Regions from separate parts of the Diaphorobacter sp. JS3050 genome, predicted to be linked through region 3. Evidence: predicted binding sites of a transcription regulator. Region 3 holds the regulator's gene; each other region holds the start of a gene.
The links. Region 3 encodes FNR, which switches genes on or off when oxygen is low (the NO sensors DNR and NnrR bind a similar motif). Its sites were predicted from a motif close to TTGATNNNNATCAA; they were not measured.
Positions count from the first base shown of each region.

Region 1: a site for FNR is predicted at 1,728-1,741, ahead of HND92_RS14050 (DUF3149 domain-containing protein). Genes of this name have one in related genera too.
Region 2: a site for FNR is predicted at 2,241-2,254, ahead of HND92_RS01300 (hemerythrin domain-containing protein). Genes of this name have one in related genera too.
Region 4: a site for FNR is predicted at 1,609-1,622, ahead of HND92_RS14520 (PAS domain-containing methyl-accepting chemotaxis protein). Genes of this name have one in related genera too.

Region 1 is NZ_CP053553.1:2,928,253-2,932,642, reverse strand. It holds gene glp (gephyrin-like molybdotransferase Glp) at 1-853, shown strand, start outside; gene moaD (molybdopterin converting factor subunit 1) at 850-1,113, shown strand; gene HND92_RS14055 (hypothetical protein) at 1,120-1,449, opposite strand; gene HND92_RS14050 (DUF3149 domain-containing protein) at 1,528-1,668, opposite strand; gene HND92_RS14045 (hypothetical protein) at 1,779-2,033, opposite strand; gene moaE (molybdopterin synthase catalytic subunit MoaE) at 2,100-2,576, shown strand; gene clpB (ATP-dependent chaperone ClpB) at 2,645-4,390, shown strand, end outside.
Region 2 is NZ_CP053553.1:282,461-286,850, forward strand. It holds gene HND92_RS01280 (MlaD family protein) at 1-365, shown strand, start outside; gene HND92_RS01285 (ABC-type transport auxiliary lipoprotein family protein) at 383-1,060, shown strand; gene HND92_RS01290 (CsbD family protein) at 1,305-1,520, shown strand; gene HND92_RS01295 (hypothetical protein) at 1,597-2,175, shown strand; gene HND92_RS01300 (hemerythrin domain-containing protein) at 2,324-2,830, shown strand; gene HND92_RS01305 (sensor domain-containing diguanylate cyclase) at 3,010-3,942, shown strand; gene HND92_RS01310 (MarC family protein) at 3,946-4,390, opposite strand, start outside.
Region 3 is NZ_CP053553.1:1,274,595-1,278,984, reverse strand. It holds gene HND92_RS06310 (sulfite exporter TauE/SafE family protein) at 1-574, opposite strand, end outside; gene hemN (oxygen-independent coproporphyrinogen III oxidase) at 578-1,960, opposite strand; gene fnr (fumarate/nitrate reduction transcriptional regulator Fnr) at 2,132-2,875, shown strand; gene HND92_RS06295 (hypothetical protein) at 2,917-3,204, opposite strand; gene HND92_RS06290 (FixH family protein) at 3,281-3,559, opposite strand; gene ccoG (cytochrome c oxidase accessory protein CcoG) at 3,621-4,390, opposite strand, start outside.
Region 4 is NZ_CP053553.1:3,022,425-3,026,814, reverse strand. It holds gene HND92_RS14530 (DMT family transporter) at 1-196, shown strand, start outside; gene HND92_RS14525 (DNA polymerase IV) at 413-1,570, shown strand; gene HND92_RS14520 (PAS domain-containing methyl-accepting chemotaxis protein) at 1,708-3,267, shown strand; gene queF (NADPH-dependent 7-cyano-7-deazaguanine reductase QueF) at 3,383-4,228, opposite strand; gene HND92_RS14510 (2OG-Fe(II) oxygenase) at 4,287-4,390, opposite strand, start outside.

The DNA of each region.
Region 1 (4,390 bases), 1.7 Mb from region 3:
CGTACCGGCCCAGGGTCAGTGGATTCGGCGCGCGGGCGAGGACATCACCCGGGGTGCTGAGGTGCTGGCCGCTGGCACGCGCCTCACTCCCGCAGAGCTGGGCCTGGCTGCCAGTATCGGCTTGGGCACCCTGCAGGTGGCGCGCCGGCCCCGCGTGGCGCTTTTTTCCACGGGCGACGAACTCGTCATGCCGGGTGATGTGCCGCCCGCGCAGATGAAGCCCGGCGCCATCTACAACAGCAACCGTTTCTTCCTGCGCGCCATGCTGCTGCGCCTGGGCTGCGAGGTGAGCGACTTAGGCATCGTGCCCGACCGGCGCGAGGCCACCGTGGCCGCGCTGCGCGAGGCTGCCCAGGGACATGACCTGATCCTGACCAGCGGCGGCGTGAGTGTGGGCGAGGAAGACCACATCAAGCCGGCGGTGGAGCGCTTGGGCACGCTGCAGCTCTGGCAGATCGCCATGAAGCCGGGCAAGCCCTTCGCCTACGGCCAGATTCCCCACGCGGGCGGCAGTGCACACTTCATGGGCCTGCCGGGCAACCCCGTGTCCAGCTTCGTCACCTTCGGCCTGCTGGTGCGCCCCTTCCTGTTGCGCCTGCAGGGCGTGCGTGATGTTGCTCCTAAAGCGATAGCTGCTACGGCTGGATTCAACTGGCCCCGGGCCGATAAACGCCGTGAATTCCTGCGCGTGCGCCAGGGCGCCGATGGCACGCTGGAACTGTTTCCCAACCAAAGCTCGGGCGTGCTTACCTCGGCCGCCTGGGCGGACGGCGTGGTGGACAACCCCGCCGGCCAGACCATTGCGCGCGGCGACACCGTGCGCTTTCTGCCATTTGCGGAGTTGCTGTCATGACCACGCCCTTCACGATCACGGTGCGCTACTTCGCCTCCATCCGCGAGGCCGTGGGCACGGGGCAGGAGACGGTGCAGACCGGCGCCACCACGCTGGGCGCCTTGCGCGATGAACTCATCGCCCGTGGCGAGCCCTGGGCCACCTGCCTCTCGCGCGGGCGCGCCGTGCGCGTGGCCCTCAACCAGACCATGGCGCATGACGCCACGCCGCTGGCGGCAGGCGCCGAGGCGGCGTTCTTTCCGCCCGTCACGGGCGGTTGACGGCCTTCAAGGCTGCCGCACCGCCAGGGCGGGCAGCTCGGGGCTGCGCCACCCCAGCAACTCGGCCAGGCGCAGCGTGATCCAGCGCGCCTCGGCCAGGGTCACGCCCGCGTCCGGGCCGGCCAGGCCGGCGTGGATGCCCAGCAGCACCCCTTCTTCCGACCGCGCACCGCCGTGGTACAGCTGCTGCGCCTGTTCCACCAAGTGGCAGGCCAGGTCCTCGCACCACTCGTAGCGCGCCCGCACCTCGGCGGCAGGCGCCTGCAGGCGTGCGCGTGTGTCGCTGTACAGCGCGATGAAGGAGGGCGGGACCAGGATCTGGTTGTCGTCGTGCATCTGCCTATTGTCTGGCACGGCGAAAAAACACAGGCGCCGCTCTTGCCGGAGACGGCGCCCGCGCGGGTCTGGAGCGGATCAGCGCTTTTGCTTTGCCGGGGGCGCATCGTTGCGCGTGAACAGCCAGATGAAGAAGCCCCCCATGCACAGCATGAAACCGATGCCTATGGCGCTGAACAGGCCCACCTCGGTGGTGAAGAGTTGCTTGAGCAGTTGCATGGCGTTTCCTCCGTCGTTATGTGATGGAGCCATTGCAGCGCAGCCCGGCGGAAGCCCCTTTGAGACAAGTCAAAAATCCGGGTATACCCCACTATTGTCGTCAAGTACCTTCAAACAGGCACGAACAGGCGCTCAAAGCGCTGCTGGTCGCCTTCCAGCTCGAAGGTCACGAGCTGGCCCATCTTCGCGTCAGCCTTGCGGTGGGCGGAGAACAGGCTGTAGCGGCCCGCCAGGTCGAAGCTGGGCAGATCGATCAAGGCATAGGGGTGGGGCACGAAAGTCTGGAACTCAAACACCACACGGTGCGCATTGCGCGGCGAGGGGTAGAGCAGGTAGTCGTCGGTGGTGATGGTCTGCAGGGCCATGGTGTGCAAGTGTGGGGTGGGCGTTAAAGTGCCGTCAATTCCGCAATTCTGCCGCTGACCACTGCCATGCACCGCGTTTCCATCCAGACCCATGACTTCGACGTTTCCACCGAGCTGGCGGCGCTGCGTGCGCGGGACGCGCGCGTGGGGGCGGTGTGCTGCTTCGTGGGCACGGTGCGCGACCGCAACGAAGGGGACAGCGTGGCCTCCATGGAGCTGGAGCACTACCCGGGCATGACCGAGAAATCCATCGAGGCCATGGTGGATGCGGCGTTTGCACGTTTTGACCTCTATGGCGTGCGCGTGATCCACCGCGTGGGGCTGCTCGCGCCCTTGGACCAGATCGTGATGGTGGCCGTGACCTCGGCGCACCGCGGCGAGAGCTTTCAGGCCTGCGAGTTCGTCATGGACTACCTCAAGACCCAGGCGCCGTTCTGGAAGAAGGAGCAGACGCCAGATGGTGCGCGCTGGGTGGATGCGCGCGTGAGCGACGATGCGGCGCTGGCGCGCTGGGGCATCGCCGCGCCGCCCCAGGTGGGCTGACTTTTATCGTCCGGCGGCTTGAAATCGAGGCCCCGGAGCCCTAGCTAGCGACAAGTTGGAGGTTTCACATGCGTCTCGATAAATTCACCACGAAGTTCCAAGAAGCGCTGTCTGATGCACAGTCGCTGGCCCTGGGACATGACAACGCCTACATAGAGCCCGTGCACATGCTGGTGGCCATGCTGCGCCAGGATGAAGGCCCGCGCGCGCTGCTGCAGCGTGCCGGCGCCAATGTGCCGGGCCTGCTGGCCGCGGCCGAGGCCGCCGTCAAGCGCCTGCCCCAGGTGCAGGGCCAGGACCAGGTGCAGGGCAGCCCCGAGCTGGGCCGTGTGCTGCAGGCCACCGAGAAGGAGGCCATCAAGCGCGGCGACCAGTTCATCGCCAGCGAATTGTTTTTGCTGGCGCTGGTCGACAGCAAGGGCGAGGCCGCGCAGCTGGCCAAGGACAACGGCGTGACCCGCAAGAGCCTGGAGGCGGCCATCGACGCCGTGCGTGGCGGCCAGAAGGTGGACAGCGCCGAAGCCGAGGGGCAGCGCGAGGCGCTGAAGAAATACACGCTGGACCTGACCGAGCGCGCCCGCCAGGGCAAGCTGGACCCGGTGATCGGCCGCGACGACGAGATCCGCCGCGCCATCCAGGTGCTGCAGCGGCGCAGCAAGAACAACCCCGTGCTGATCGGCGAGCCCGGCGTGGGCAAGACCGCCATCGTCGAGGGGCTGGCCCAGCGCATCGTCGAGGGCGAGGTGCCCGAGACGCTGAAGAACAAGCGCGTGCTGGTGCTGGACATGGCCGGCCTGCTGGCGGGCGCCAAGTACCGCGGCGAGTTCGAGGAACGCCTGAAGTCCGTGCTGAAGGAAGTGGCGCACGAGGAAGGCCGCATCATTCTCTTCATCGACGAGATCCACACCATGGTCGGCGCCGGCAAGGCCGAAGGCGCCATGGACGCGGGCAACATGCTGAAACCCGCACTGGCGCGCGGCGAGCTGCACTGCATCGGCGCGACCACGCTGGACGAGTACCGCAAGTACATCGAGAAGGATGCGGCGCTGGAGCGGCGCTTTCAGAAGGTGCTGGTGGATGAGCCCAGCGTGGAAGACACCATCGCCATCCTGCGCGGCCTACAGGTGCGCTACGAGGCGCACCACGGCGTGGACATCACCGACCCGGCCATCGTGGCCGCGGCCGAGCTGTCGCACCGCTACATCACCGACCGCTTTTTGCCTGACAAGGCCATCGACCTGATCGACGAGGCCGCGGCCAAGATCAAGATCGAGATCGACTCCAAGCCTGAGTCGATGGACAAGCTTGAGCGGCGCATGATCCAGCTCAAGATCGAGCGCGAGGCGATGAAGAAGGAGACCGATGAGGCCTCGCAAAAACGCCTGCAGCTCATCGAGGAAGAGTTGGGCAATGTGGAGCGCGAGTACGCCGATCTGGAAGAGGTCTGGAAGGCCGAGAAGGCCAGCGCGCAGGGCTCCGAACAGATCCGCAAGGACATCGATGCCATCCGCACGCAGATCGACGACTTGAAGCGCAAGGGCGACTTCAACAAGGTCGCCGAGCTGCAGTACGGCACGCTGCCCGAGCTGGAAAAGCGCCTGAAGGAAGCGCAGGACAGCGAGGCCGGCGGGACCGGCACCAAGCACAAGCTGCTGCGCACCCAGGTGGGTGCCGAGGAAATCGCCGAGGTGGTCAGCCGCGCCACCGGCATTCCCGTGGCCAAGATGATGCAGGGCGAGAAGGACAAGCTGCTGCACATGGAGGAGAAGCTGCACGAGCGCGTGGTGGGCCAGGACGAGGCGATCTCCGCCGTG
Region 2 (4,390 bases), 990 kb from region 3:
CGGGCGTGCCGCCGCTGGTGCAGGACACGCAGCAGACCCTGCAGGCGCTGCGCCAGGCGGGCAGCAGCGCGGCCACGGCCGCCAACGACGTCAGCCAGGCCATCCGCACGCTGCAGGCCGAGGGCGGCGCGCTCGACGAGATCGCCGCGGGCGCCAAGTCGCTGGCCGGCGCGGCCGACCGCTTCGGCCGCGTCACGCTGCCGCGCATCAACCATGCGGCCGACGAAACCGCGCGCGCCGCGCGCCGCGTGGGCCGCACGGCCTCGGGCATCAACGACAACCCGCAGTCGCTCATCTACGGGCCCGGTCGCTCGGCCGCGGGACCGGGCGAGCCCGGTTTCACCGCCCCCGCAGCACAGCAATGACACATCGCAAGGATCCTATGATGACTATCAAAAAGATAGCTGCTAGCGCTTATCAGATAAGCGCTAAGGCCATATTTTGCTTAGCATCCCTGGCCCTGGTGGCGGGCTGCTCCATCCTCCCCGAGCCGCCGGTGCGCGCCGATGTGTACGACTTCGGCCCCGGTCCCTTGCAGGCGCCGGGCCCCGCGGCCAGCGCGCCGCTGCCCCCGATCGCGCTGGCCGAGGTGACCGCCACGGGCCTGCCCGAGGGCAGCACCGCGCTGCTGTACCGGCTGGCCTATACCAACGCCCAGCAACTGCGCCCCTACACCCAGGCGCGCTGGAGCCTGCCACCCGCCGTGCTGCTGCACCAGGCGGTGCGCGAGCGCCTGGGCCAGCGCCGCGCGGTGCTCTCAGGCGACGACGGCATGGCCGTGTTGCTGGAGCGCGGCCGCATGCCCAGCGTGCTGCGCCTGGAGCTGGAGGAGTTCAGCCATGTGTTCGGCGCGCCCCAGGCGAGCGCCGGCCTGGTGCGTGTGCGCGCCGTGCTGGCCGACGCGAGCACCGCGGGTGAGACGCTGGTCGCGCAGCGGGTGTTCGTGGCGCGGCGCGATGCCGCCACGCCCGATGCCGCCGGCGGCGCCAAGGCCCTGGCCGATGCGGCGGCCCAGGTGGCCGAGGAGCTGGCCGCATGGGTGGAGCAGTCCGGCCGCTGAGCGCCTGCGCCCTTCCCACCCCCAGAGACATGCTGCGCATGTCTCTTTTTTTTGCCCACCGCGCACCGGCGACGGGGTGGAGGCCTACATGCCGCTGTCGCCCTGGGCTGACGCGGCTTGCGTGCGCGCACCGACGCGCTGCCGCCGGGCACCTGCCTAGAGTCCATTCATCGCCTCGCAATGCCCGGCGCCATACAGGGGCCAGGCAGGCGATCCCTCAACAACCGCCACAGGAGAGTGACGTATGAACGAAGACCGCATTGAAGGCAACTGGAAGCAGTTCAAGGGCAAAGTGAAGGAGCAATGGGGCAAGCTGACCGACGACGACCTGGACGTCATCGCCGGCAAGCGCGACCAGCTGCTGGGCAAGCTGCAGGAGCGCCACGGGCTGGCCCGGGAGGCGGCCGAGGAACAGCTCAAGGGCTGGGAACAGCGCAACCCCGACTTCCGCTACGACTGACGCAACGCGCCGCAGGGGCACGACTCGCGCGCCCTGCGGGATCCAATTTCCATCACATTCATCTGGAGGACATTCCATGAAAAACGCACGCAATCTGCTGGCCCTGGCGGCCGCTGCCCTGATGGCCACTTCGGGCATGGCCATGACCAAGGAGGAATACAACGCCGGCAAGGACCGCATCGGCGCTGACTACAAGGCCGCCAAGGCGCAGTGCGACACCCTGAAGGGCAACGCCAAGGACGTCTGCATGAAGGAGGCCAAGGGCCGCGAGAAGGTGGCCAAGGCCGAGCTGGAAGCCCAGTACAAGCCCAGCGACAAGGCCACCTACAACGTGAACGAGGCCCGTGCCGACGCTGACTATGAAGTGGCCAAGGAAAAATGCGACGACCAGAAGGGCGACGCCAAGGACATTTGCGTGAAGGACGCCAAGGCCGCCCATGTGGCCGCCAAGGAAAACGCCAAGGTGCAGCGCGCGCAGGCCAAGCCTGCCGACTCCACCGCCGAGAAGCGCGCCGATGTCGCAGAGGCCAAGAAGGACGCCGCGGAGGCCCAGCGCGAAGCCAACTACAAGGCTGCGAAGGAGCGCTGCGACACCATGAGCGGTGACGCCAAGGACAAGTGCGTGGCCGATGCCAAGCGCACCTACGGCCAATAAACCGGCAAACATGTGCAGCCCCGCCTCTGGCGGGGCTTTTTTTGTCCCCCACCAGCGGCACCGACATGACATGTGTCAATACCGCCGGTGGCGGTTTTTCTTAAGCTCGCGCCGCTTCACAACGCCGCACAGGAAGGAAAGACCGCCCATGGCCGCATTGCAATGGTCCGAGGAACTCGCACTGGATCTGCCGCAGATGGACCACACGCACCAGGAATTCGTGGCACTGCTGCAGGCCGTGGAGAGCGCAGACGACGTGGCGCTCATCGGTGCCTGGGAAGACCTGGTGGCGCACACCGACGCCCACTTCGCCCAGGAGGACCGCTGGATGCAGGCCACCCGCTTTGCCGCGGGCAACTGCCACAGCACGCAGCACCAGGTGGTGCTCAAGATCATGCGCGAGGGCACCGACCGCGCGCGCCAGGGCGAGCTGCATGTCCTGCGTGAGATGGCTGCAGAGCTGGCCGTATGGTTCCCCCAGCATACGGACGCCATGGACGCGTCCCTCGCCCAGCACCTGCGCCGCGTGGGCTTCGACCCCGCCACGGGCAGCGTGCAGACGCCGGGCGCGCTGCCCGACGATCTGATCCACGGCTGCGGTGGGGCCTGCTCTTCGGGTGACGACACCCCCGCCCAGCCCGCCGCCGTGGCCTGAACGATCGGCCGGCTCAACAGAACTGCAAAACTGGGGCGGTGCGGCGCCGCGCCGGGTGCGTGTGGCGCGTGGCGACAGGTTGTGCCGGAGTGGCGCGGTGTGGCGTCCCGCGCCCGCCACGGTTGCTGTCGCGTCGCCCCGCTAAGCTTGCTGCGTTTTCACGGCCAGCCGGAGCCCCCATGACGCCGCATGAACCACCCGAAAGCGCGCTTTATCGCACCCTGCTCGAATCCACGCGCGCCATTCCGTGGAAGATCGACTGGGCCACGGCGACCTTTGCCTACATCGGGCCGCAGATCGAGGACCTGCTGGGCTGGGCGCCCACCAGCTGGCGCACCGTGCAGGATTGGGCCGACCGCATGCACCCCGACGACCGGGACCGGGTGGTCAACTTCTGCATTTCGCAGTCCCAGTCGGGCGTGGACCACGAGGCGGACTACCGCGCGCTCACCACAGGCGGGGATTACGTATGGATCCGCGACGTGGTGCATGTGGTGCGCGACTTGCAGGGCAATGTGGTGTCGCTCGTGGGCTTCATGTTCGACATCACCGAGCGCAAGCAGAACGAGCACCAGTTGCTGCAACTGCAGCAGGTGCTGCAGGAACTGTCATTCCGCGACGGGCTCACGGGCGTGAACAACCGCCGCAAGTTCGACGCGGAGTACGAGCGCGAATGGCAGGAGGCGCAGCGCACCGGCGAGCCGCTGTCGCTGCTGATGTTCGACGTGGATTTCTTCAAGAGCTACAACGACCAGTACGGCCACGTGGAGGGCGACGAGTGCCTGCGGCGCGTGGCCCGCGCGCTGCAGCAGGCCGCCCACCGCCCGCGCGACTGCCTGGCGCGCTACGGGGGCGAGGAGTTCGTGCTGCTGCTGCCCGGCGCGGAGGCATCTTCCGCGCGCGCGGTGGCGCAGCGCTGCATGCAGGAGGTGGCCCACGCCGGTATCGTCCATGCGGCTTCGCCCCTGGGCCAGCAGCTCACGGTGAGCGTGGGCATGGGCACGGCCCTGCCCGGCACGCAGGATGACTCCAAGCGGTTCCTGGAAACGGTGGACCGCTGCCTTTACCGTGCCAAGCACGCGGGGCGCAACCGCATCGAGGCCACGGCCTGACCGCTATGAACGCGCGGCCAGCACCGGGAACAGCTTGCTCAGCCCGTCGGCCATCACCTCCACGGCCAGCGCCGCGAGGATCAGCCCCATGAGCCGCGTCATCACGTTGATGCCCGTCTTGCCGAGCACGCGCTCGATGGGCTCGGCCAGTGCAAAGCACAGCGCCGTGGCCGCGCCCACCACCACGCCGTAGCCCACCAGCGCCAGGTGCTGCCAGATGCTCTGCGCGCGGTCGGCGTAGATCACCACGGTGGACATGGCCGCCGGCCCCGTGAGCAGCGGGATGGTCAGCGGCACCACGGCGATGCTGCTGCCCGCGGCCGCCTTCTCGGCGCCCTGCTCCAGCTCGTGGGTGTGCGGCTTGGCCTCGGCCGGCTGCGCATTGAGCATGTTCATGGCGCTGATCAGCAGCAGCATGCCCCCGCCCACCTGGAAGCTCTGCAGCGAG
Region 3 (4,390 bases):
TCCACGGCCCCAACACCAGCCATACACCACTTCCCACGCCAAACAGGACCATGCACAAGGCTCCGCGGAGCACGCTTCCGCTGAGTGCGGCAGTCAACAGTGCGGTATACAGCAGGCCGCATGGCAGGAGCGCCCAGGCCACACCCGCGGTCAGGAGCCCGCCAGGCCGAGAGACCAAGGGCTTGACCTTCGCCCAGGCAGCACGCCCCGCCCGCTCAACCCACAAGGGCTGCTGCGCTTGCACCATCATCATCCCGCCCCACGCGAGGATGAGCACGTGCATCAGCGTCCAAAGGGGGCGCAATGCCGAGGTGCTTTGCCCCAGCCATGCGAGTTGCTCCATAGCCAGCGCAACCACCGCCCCTGCGGCGCCGTAGCCAATCAGGCGCCCCACGTGAAACTGCGCTACCCGTTGGAGGATTCCGCGGCGGGACGCCCATTGAATGGTGTGGGTGGCGTCCGGCGTGCCACCCAGCCCCGTAAGCGCCGCGCAGGGAACAGAACACATCGCCAAACAGTGAGCCCCTCCCATCAGCCCCATCAGGAAGGCCGTCGTGGCCAGCGCCCACAGCATGGATCAAATAATCCGGGAAAAGCGAGCGCGGTTACGGTCAGCCTGTAGATACTTGTCGAACACCATGGCCACGCCGCGCACGAAATACCATCCCATGGGCGTGACTTCAACGCCCTCATCACTGATTTTCACCAAGCCCTGAGCCGCCATTTCTTGCAGTTGCTGTAATTCCGCATCGAAATAACTGCGGAAATCAATCAGCCAGGACTGTTCCAACGGCTCAAACAGCAATTCACCTTGGCACATCAACGCCATGATGACTGCGCGGCGCACCAAGTCGTCCTTGGTCAACGCCAGCCCGCGCACCACAGGCAAATGCCCCTGGTTAATGCAGTCGTAATACTCGTCCAGCGTTTTCACATTTTGGCTGTAAGTAGCGCCCACGCGCCCGATGGCAGAAACGCCCAGACCAATCAGGTCGCAATCGGGCTGCGTGCTATAGCCTTGGAAATTGCGGTGCAGCCTGCCTTGCCGCTTGGCCACCGCCAGCGCATCGTCAGGCAGCGCAAAATGGTCCATGCCCACGTAGACGTAGCCGGCTTCCTGGAACACATCAAGTGACCGGGCCAGCATGGACACCTTGGCCGAAGCCATGGGCAACTCGGCCGTGATGATGCGTCGCTGCGACTTGAAGCGTTCTGGCAAGTGAGCGTACGCATACAGCGCGATCCGGTCTGGCCGCAGCTCGGCTACCTGCGCCAAGGTGCAATCAAACGACTCCGGTGTCTGTCGCGGCAGCCCGTAGATCAAATCCACGTTCACCGATTCAAACCCGAGCTTGCGAGCCGCATCGACCAACGCGAACACCTTTTCGGCAGGCTGAATGCGGTGCACGGCCTTTTGTACTTCAGGGTCGAAATCCTGCACGCCAAAGCTCAGGCGATTGAAACCCAGCTCCGCCAACAATCCCAGCCGCGCTTCATCCACGGTCCGGGGGTCCACTTCTATGGAGTACTCCCCCCCCGGAACGAGGACGAAACTGCGCCTCAGCATGCCCATCAGTTCGCGCAAACCGTCATCCGTCAGAAAAGTAGGCGTGCCTCCGCCGAAATGCAGCTGGCTCACATGCTGACCCACACCGCAGTGCGCCGTATGCAGGTCGATCTCACGGCTGAGGTAACGCAAGTAGACCTCTGCCCGCTCTGGATGCCGGGTAATGATCTTGTTACACGCGCAGTAATAGCACAGCGATTCACAAAACGGGATGTGGACATAAAGCGACAAAGGCATCGCCTTGGCTACCGACCCCACGCGACGCTGCTGCAGCGCAAGGATGTATTCCCGCTCGCCAAAAGCCTCGACAAAACGATCAGCAGTCGGATAAGAGGTGTAGCGCGGCCCTGGGACGTCAAAGCGACGCAGGAGCTCTGTTGTAACAACGGTCATGACGGGATTCCTTGCACTTTCATATCACTGTGCCGTAGAGTCCCCCATGAGTCCTTGACGTTGATCAAGCGCCCATAAGGTCCTTGTGGCGACAATTTGACTTCGGCTCAAAGTCGTCCAACGGCCTACGGCATTCCATGTCTCCCAGCCGTTCAGAGGTAAGCTCAAGCCATGAACAGGGTTCCCATGCATACGAATCTCCAGACCATCAAAGTTGCCTGCTCAAACTGCAATCTGCGTGAGCTGTGCATGCCCGTGGGTCTGGACGACCAGCAACTCAAGCGCATCGATGACATTGTTGCTGTACGACGCAAGATCAAGCGTGGCGGCACGCTTTTCCGGAACGGTGAACCCTTCACATCCCTTTTTGCCATCCGCACCGGATTCTTCAAGACCTGTGTCGCCACCGAAGACGGTCGCGACCAAGTGACAGGTTTTCAAATGGCGGGCGAGATCATCGGCCTGGATGGCATCGTGAGCGACCGTCACACTTGCGATGCGGTAGCGCTTGAAGACGCCGAAGTATGCGTCATGCCTTTCGATCGTATTGAAGAGTTGTCGCGCGAAGTAACGGCACTACAGCACCATGTGCACAAGATCATGAGCCGCGAGATTGTTCGCGAGCATGGGGTCATGCTGTTGCTGGGGAGTATGCGTGCCGAGGAACGCCTTGCCGCATTCCTGTTGAATCTCGTACAACGCTTGCATGCCCGGGGTTTCTCACAATCCGAATTGGTGCTGCGCATGACACGCGAAGAGATCGGCAGCTACCTGGGATTGAAACTGGAAACCGTCAGCCGCACGTTTTCGAAGTTCGTGGAAGAAGGTATTGTGGAAGTAAAACAGCGCCATGTGCGCATCGTCGATACCGATGCGCTGAAGCGAATTGTCAACAGCCAGCAAGCCTGCCATTAAGCCTCGGTTTTTTGCTCATTCATAACTGATCGGCGGAAAGATCAGGAAACGTATTTGGCGCAATCAGCCGGCCGCGCCCCTTTGGGCACGGGGCAGCGATTCAACTCAAAGGGCGAGAGTGACAACAGCGTCGTCAATGCGCTGGAAGCCATGAGTACGAACCAGAACGTGAAGAAGGCGATGGTATACACACCTTCGCGCGAGAGATGCAGGGGTTGATCAAACCACTGCAGCGCTTCTGGATCCACGAAGGCGAACACCACCATTTCCATGACGCCCGCCATCAAAAAGGCCGGCCACGCGATCCACATCAATCGTTGCATCCACATTCGCCCATCTCCTAGCAGGTGTAGTTGACAGCCTAGCATCTGTTCTCCGGCATGCAAAGAGGACTCGCCCTGCCGGTCAGCGCGGTTGATCCTCCAGCGGAGTAGCTGCATGGTTGCGCCCCTTCATGGCAGGCGTCATGTCGCCCCCAGACTCCTTCAGGGTCTCGTTGATGTTCAATCCCCGTTGGTAATAGTCTTCCGCGATGACGGGGTCAGGTTGGCTCACGGCCAGCCAGAGGGTCACGAAGCCCGCAATGATGACAATCACCGGCCCCGCGATGACAAGCCAGACATGGCCAAACGTCCACCAAGGCTTTCCTGCGTCTTCCAGATTCATGGGGGAATTACTCGGCATTTATACCAACTCCTCGCTCATTTATGAGCACAGCTTGTTCATTTGCATTCCACGACCGCCTTCAGCGGGGTACAAGGAACACGGATTTCTCTGCCACTTGGGCTTTATCACCCTGCGCTTGAATATCGAAATACACCGTATGCGATCCAGGAGATGCTGAGCCATACGGAATTTGAAGACGGACAACCACCCATCGGGATTCCGCCGGTCCGATGTCAATTGCGGTCTCGGACGCCACTTCCAGCCCTTCCATGCCGTGGGCGCTGATGGTGTAGCGCTGCGCCCCCTCCGTGGCGTTCATGATCTGCAGCCGGTAGATATTTTCCAGCTTGCCTCCCGCCACGATGCGCGAGAGCGCAGCGCGGTCGCGCACGATGTCCACCTTCAACGGGGTGCGTACCACCAAGCTGGCCAGCATGCCGATGCACAACACCACCAGCACCGCTGAATAGAACAACACACGGGGTCGCAGCACGCGTTTGAGCATTTGCGATTGGGTCCAGTGGTTCTTGACGCCGTTCTGCGTCGAGAAACGAATCAGCCCGCGCGGATACTTCATCTTATCCATCACGGTATTGCAAGCGTCCACGCAGAGACCGCAACCAATGCATTCGTATTGCAGTCCGTTGCGAATATCGATACCCGTTGGGCAGACCTGGACACACAGCGTGCAATCGATGCAGTCACCCAGTCCCGCAGCTTTGTGGTCTACCATCTTGTTACGGGGCCCGCGAGGCTCGCCGCGCTCGGGATCGTAAGAGACGACCAGCGTGTCCCTGTCGAACATTGCGCTTTGGAAACGCGCATAAGGGCACATGTATTTGCACACCT
Region 4 (4,390 bases), 1.7 Mb from region 3:
GGCCGCGTCGCTGGCGTGGTTCACCGCCTACGCCATGCAGACCACGGGCGCCGTGCGCACGCTGGGCATGGTGGAGGTGGTGTTCAGCTACCTGGTATCGCGCCGCCTGTTCAGCGAGTCCTTCACGCGGCCCGAGAAGATCGGCATGGCGTTGATGCTGGTGGGGTTGGTGCTGACCTGCCTGCAGGGCGTGTGAAGAGAAACATCCCCTGAGTCGCTTCGCGCCTTCCCCCCGCTCTCGCATTGCCGCGCAATGCGGGCAGGGGGACGCCACCAGCGCGGCGGGGCGGCCCTTGCGCGGTGGCCCACGCCGGGGGGCGCGCCAGTTTCCTGGGCGGCACGACTCGCGCAGCGCGCGACAATTGCGGCCGTGACCGCTACTGCCTCTGATCGCCGCATCGCCCACCTCGACATGGATGCGTTCTACGCCTCCGTCGAACTGCTGCGCTACCCGCAGCTCAAGGGGCTGCCCGTGGTGATCGGCGGCGGCCGCCGCCCGCAGGACGAAGCGCTGGCCGCTGCCTACGCCGGGCGGCCGGGGGATATTCCGGTGGCGGCGTTTGCGCTGCTGAAGGACTACGCGGGCCGCGGCGTGATCACGACCGCCACCTATGCGGCGCGCCAGTTCGGCGTGGGCTCGGCCATGGGGTTGATGAAGGCCGCGCGCCTGTGTCCGCAGGCCGTGCTGCTGCCGGTGGACTTTGCTGCCTACCGCCGCTACTCCAGGCTTTTCAAGGAAGTGATCCTCTCCATCGCGCCCGTCATGGAAGACCGCGGCGTGGACGAGGTGTACATCGACTTTACGCAAGTGCCCGGTGGCCAGCGCGACGGCGGGCGGGTGCTGGCGCGGCTGATCCAGAAGAGCATCTTCGACGCCACGGGGCTGACCTGCTCGATCGGCGTGGCGCCCAACAAGCTCATCGCCAAGATGGCGAGCGAGTTCAACAAGCCCAATGGCATCTCCATCGTGCAGCCAGGCGACCTGCAAGACCTGATCTGGCCGCTGGACTGCCGCAAGATCAACGGCGTGGGCCCCAAGGCCGAGGCCAGGCTGCTCGCCCACGGCATCCGCACCATTGGCGAACTGGCCCAGCGGCCGCTGCCGTGGCTGATGCAGCAGTTCGGGCGTTCCTACGGTGCCTGGCTGCACGACGCGGCCTGGGGGCGCGACGAGCGCGCGGTGGTGACCGAGAGCGAGCCCGTCTCCATGAGCCGCGAAACCACCTTTGAGCGCGACCTGCACGCGGTGCACGACCGCGCCGAACTGGGCCGCATCTTCACCGCACTGTGCGAGCAGGTGGCGGGGGACCTGATTGCTAAGGGCTACGCCGGCCGCACCATCGGCATCAAGCTGCGCTACGACGATTTCAAGATCGCCACCCGCGATCAGACAGTGGCGGACTTCACCCAGGATGCGGCCACCATCCGCCGCGTGGCGGGCCTGTGCCTCAAACGCGTGCCCTTGACCAAGCGCCTGCGCCTGCTGGGCGTGCGCGTGGGCAACCTGCTGCCCCAGGCAGCCGTTGCCCAGCAGGCGGCGGGTTGGGGCGAAAGCGCGCCGTTGTTCTGATGGGGTCGGGATGTCGCACCATGTTGGTGCGAATTTGCTTGACGTAAATCTAGGGGGAATTTCATAAAAGTTACACTCGTTTACTCACATTCCTGACAGCCCCGCAGAGGGGCCGTTTGTCCTTTCAGAGGTTCTGCATGCGTGTGAACGTCCCGGTCACGGGCCGCGGGTATGACTATCCCGCCGATGAGTTGCTGGTGTCTCTCACCAATACCCGGGGTGAAATCACCCACTGCAATCCCGCGTTCGCGCGGGTGAGCGGCTATTCCCATGACGAACTCATGGGCCAGCCGCACAACCTCGTCCGCCATCCCGACATGCCCCCGGCGGCCTTCAAGGACCTGTGGTCCACCATCGGCCGCGGCAAGCCCTGGACGGGGCTGGTCAAGAACCGCCGCAAGAACGGCGACCACTACTGGGTGCGCGCCAACGTGGTGCCGGTGCTGGAACGCGGCAAGCCCGTGGGCTACATGTCGGTGCGGGTGAAGCCATCGGCCGACGAGGTGGCCGCGGCCGACGCTCTGTATGCGCGCATGCGCGCCGAGGCACAGTCCGGCCGCGTCACGCTGGTGCTGCGCGAGGGCGAGTTGCTGCACGCCGGCCCACGCGGCTGGGTGGAGCGCCTGGTACGCCTGGGCCTTACGGCACACATGGCCCTTACGTTGGCGGTGCTGTCCTTCGCCGTACTGTTGCCCGACGTGCTGGGCCTTGCGGGCTGGGCGGCCGTGGCGTGGCGGGCTGCCGCGCTGGGGCTGGGCGCGGGCGTCATGCTGAACTACTTTCACCGCCACTTCTCGACCGCGCTGGAGGAGGCCGAGCGGTTTGCCGGCGACATCGCGGGCTGCAACCTGGCCACCACGGCGCGCACCGACTATTCGGCGTCGCTGGGAGCGCTCATGCGCCGTCTGGTGCAGATCCAGATCAACCTGCGCGCCGTGGTGGGCGATGTGCGCACCGAAGTGCAGGGCTTTTCTTCCGCCGCCACGCAGGTGGCGCAGGGCGGACGCGAACTGTCGGCGCGCACCGAAGCGCAGGCCGGCAGCCTGCAGCAGACGGCAGCTGCCATGGAGGAACTGGCCAGCACCGTGGCCCACACGGCGGATGCGGCGGCGCAGATGGCGAGCGAGAGCGAGCGCAATATGGCCGTGGCCAGCCGCGGCGGCGCCGCCATCGCCGAGGTGGCGCAGTCCATGGAGCACATCCGCCGCTCGTCGGCGCGCATGGGCGAGATCATCGGCGTGATCGAGAGCATTGCCTTCCAGACCAACCTGCTGGCGCTCAACGCCGCGGTGGAAGCCGCGCGCGCGGGCGAGCAGGGCCGCGGCTTTGCCGTGGTGGCGGGCGAGGTGCGCGCGCTGGCGCAGCGCAGTGCCACCGCCGCCAAGGAGATCAGCGGCCTGATCGGCCAGACGGTGGACGGCATCGCCGATGGCAACCGGCGCATGGCGCAGGCGGGCCGCACCATCGAGGAGATGGTGGATGCGGTGCGGCGCGTGAGCACCCAGGTGCAGGAGATCACGACCGCCACGCGCGAGCAGTCCGAAGGCATCGGCCAGGTGAACGAGGCCATCGTCCAGCTCGACAGCGTGACGCAGCAGAACGCCGCGTTGGTGGAGGAGTCGGCCGCCGCGGCCCAGGCGCTGCGCGCAGGCGTGACTTCGTTGGGCCGCAGCGTGGATGTGTTCCGCCTGGGCTGACGGGCCGTCCAGCGCGTGGCGCTTTCGGTGAAAAGGCACGCGCGGCCACCGGCTGCATGGGGCGGTGCCGGGCCCTGTGCTGCTACGGGCGCGCGGCTGCCATGCGATTGCCGCTTTATTGCCGCGCGGTGCGCACGTTGCGCTGCAGCTGCTGCGGGTGGCTGGTGCGCAGGGGGTTGATGTCCAGGCCGCCGCGGCGTGTGTAGCGCGCGTACACGGCCAGCTTGATGGGGCGGCAGCGCGTCCAGATGTCCATGAAGATGCGCTCCACGCACTGCTCGTGGAATTCGTTGTGGTTGCGAAAGCTCACCAGGTACTGCAACAGGCCGGCCTGGTCGATCTGCGCGCCGCTGTAGGTGATCTGCACGCTGCCCCAGTCGGGCTGGCCGGTCACCAGGCAGTTGCTCTTGAGCAGGTGGCTCACCAGCGTCTCGGTCACCGGGGCCTCGTCATGGTGTGCGGCCAGCAGCTCGGGCGCGGGCTGGTAGCGCGTGCATTCCACGTCCAGGCGGTCCAGCAGCAGGCCGTCCAGCTCGTGGATGGGCTCGCGGTCGAAGGCCTCGGGCAGCAGCAGCGTCACGCCCACGGTGCCGGGATGCTCGGCGCCGCGCCACACGGCCTCGCTCACGTCGGCGCGGATGCGCGCACGCACTTCGGCCTCGCTGGCAAAGCGGGTGTTGTTGAAGCTGTTCAGGTACAGCTTGAACGACTTGCTCTCGACGATGTGGGGCGTCTCGCAGGGCACGGTGATGTGGGCGATGGCCACCTGCGGCTTGCCGCGCAGGTTGAGCCACGACAGCTCGAACGCCGTCCACAGGTCCGCGCCGAAGAAGGGGGCGTTGCCGTCGATGCCGATCTCGGCGCGCTTGTCCGCGCGCGGGATGGGAAACAGCAGCGACGCGTCGTACTGGTCGGCATAGGCCGAGGCCTTGCCGAGCTGGGAGTGTTCCGGGGTGTTCATTGTGTGCTATGGATTGGATAGCTGCTAGCGCTTGTCGAATAAGCGCTAGCGGCCCATTTCATTTGAATTCCCGTTCGCGCAGCCATTTGGTGGCGATCCACTTCTCGCCCTCGATCACCGAGGCGCCGCCGTGCAGCGTGCGCGTGCTGGGGTGGGGCCGTT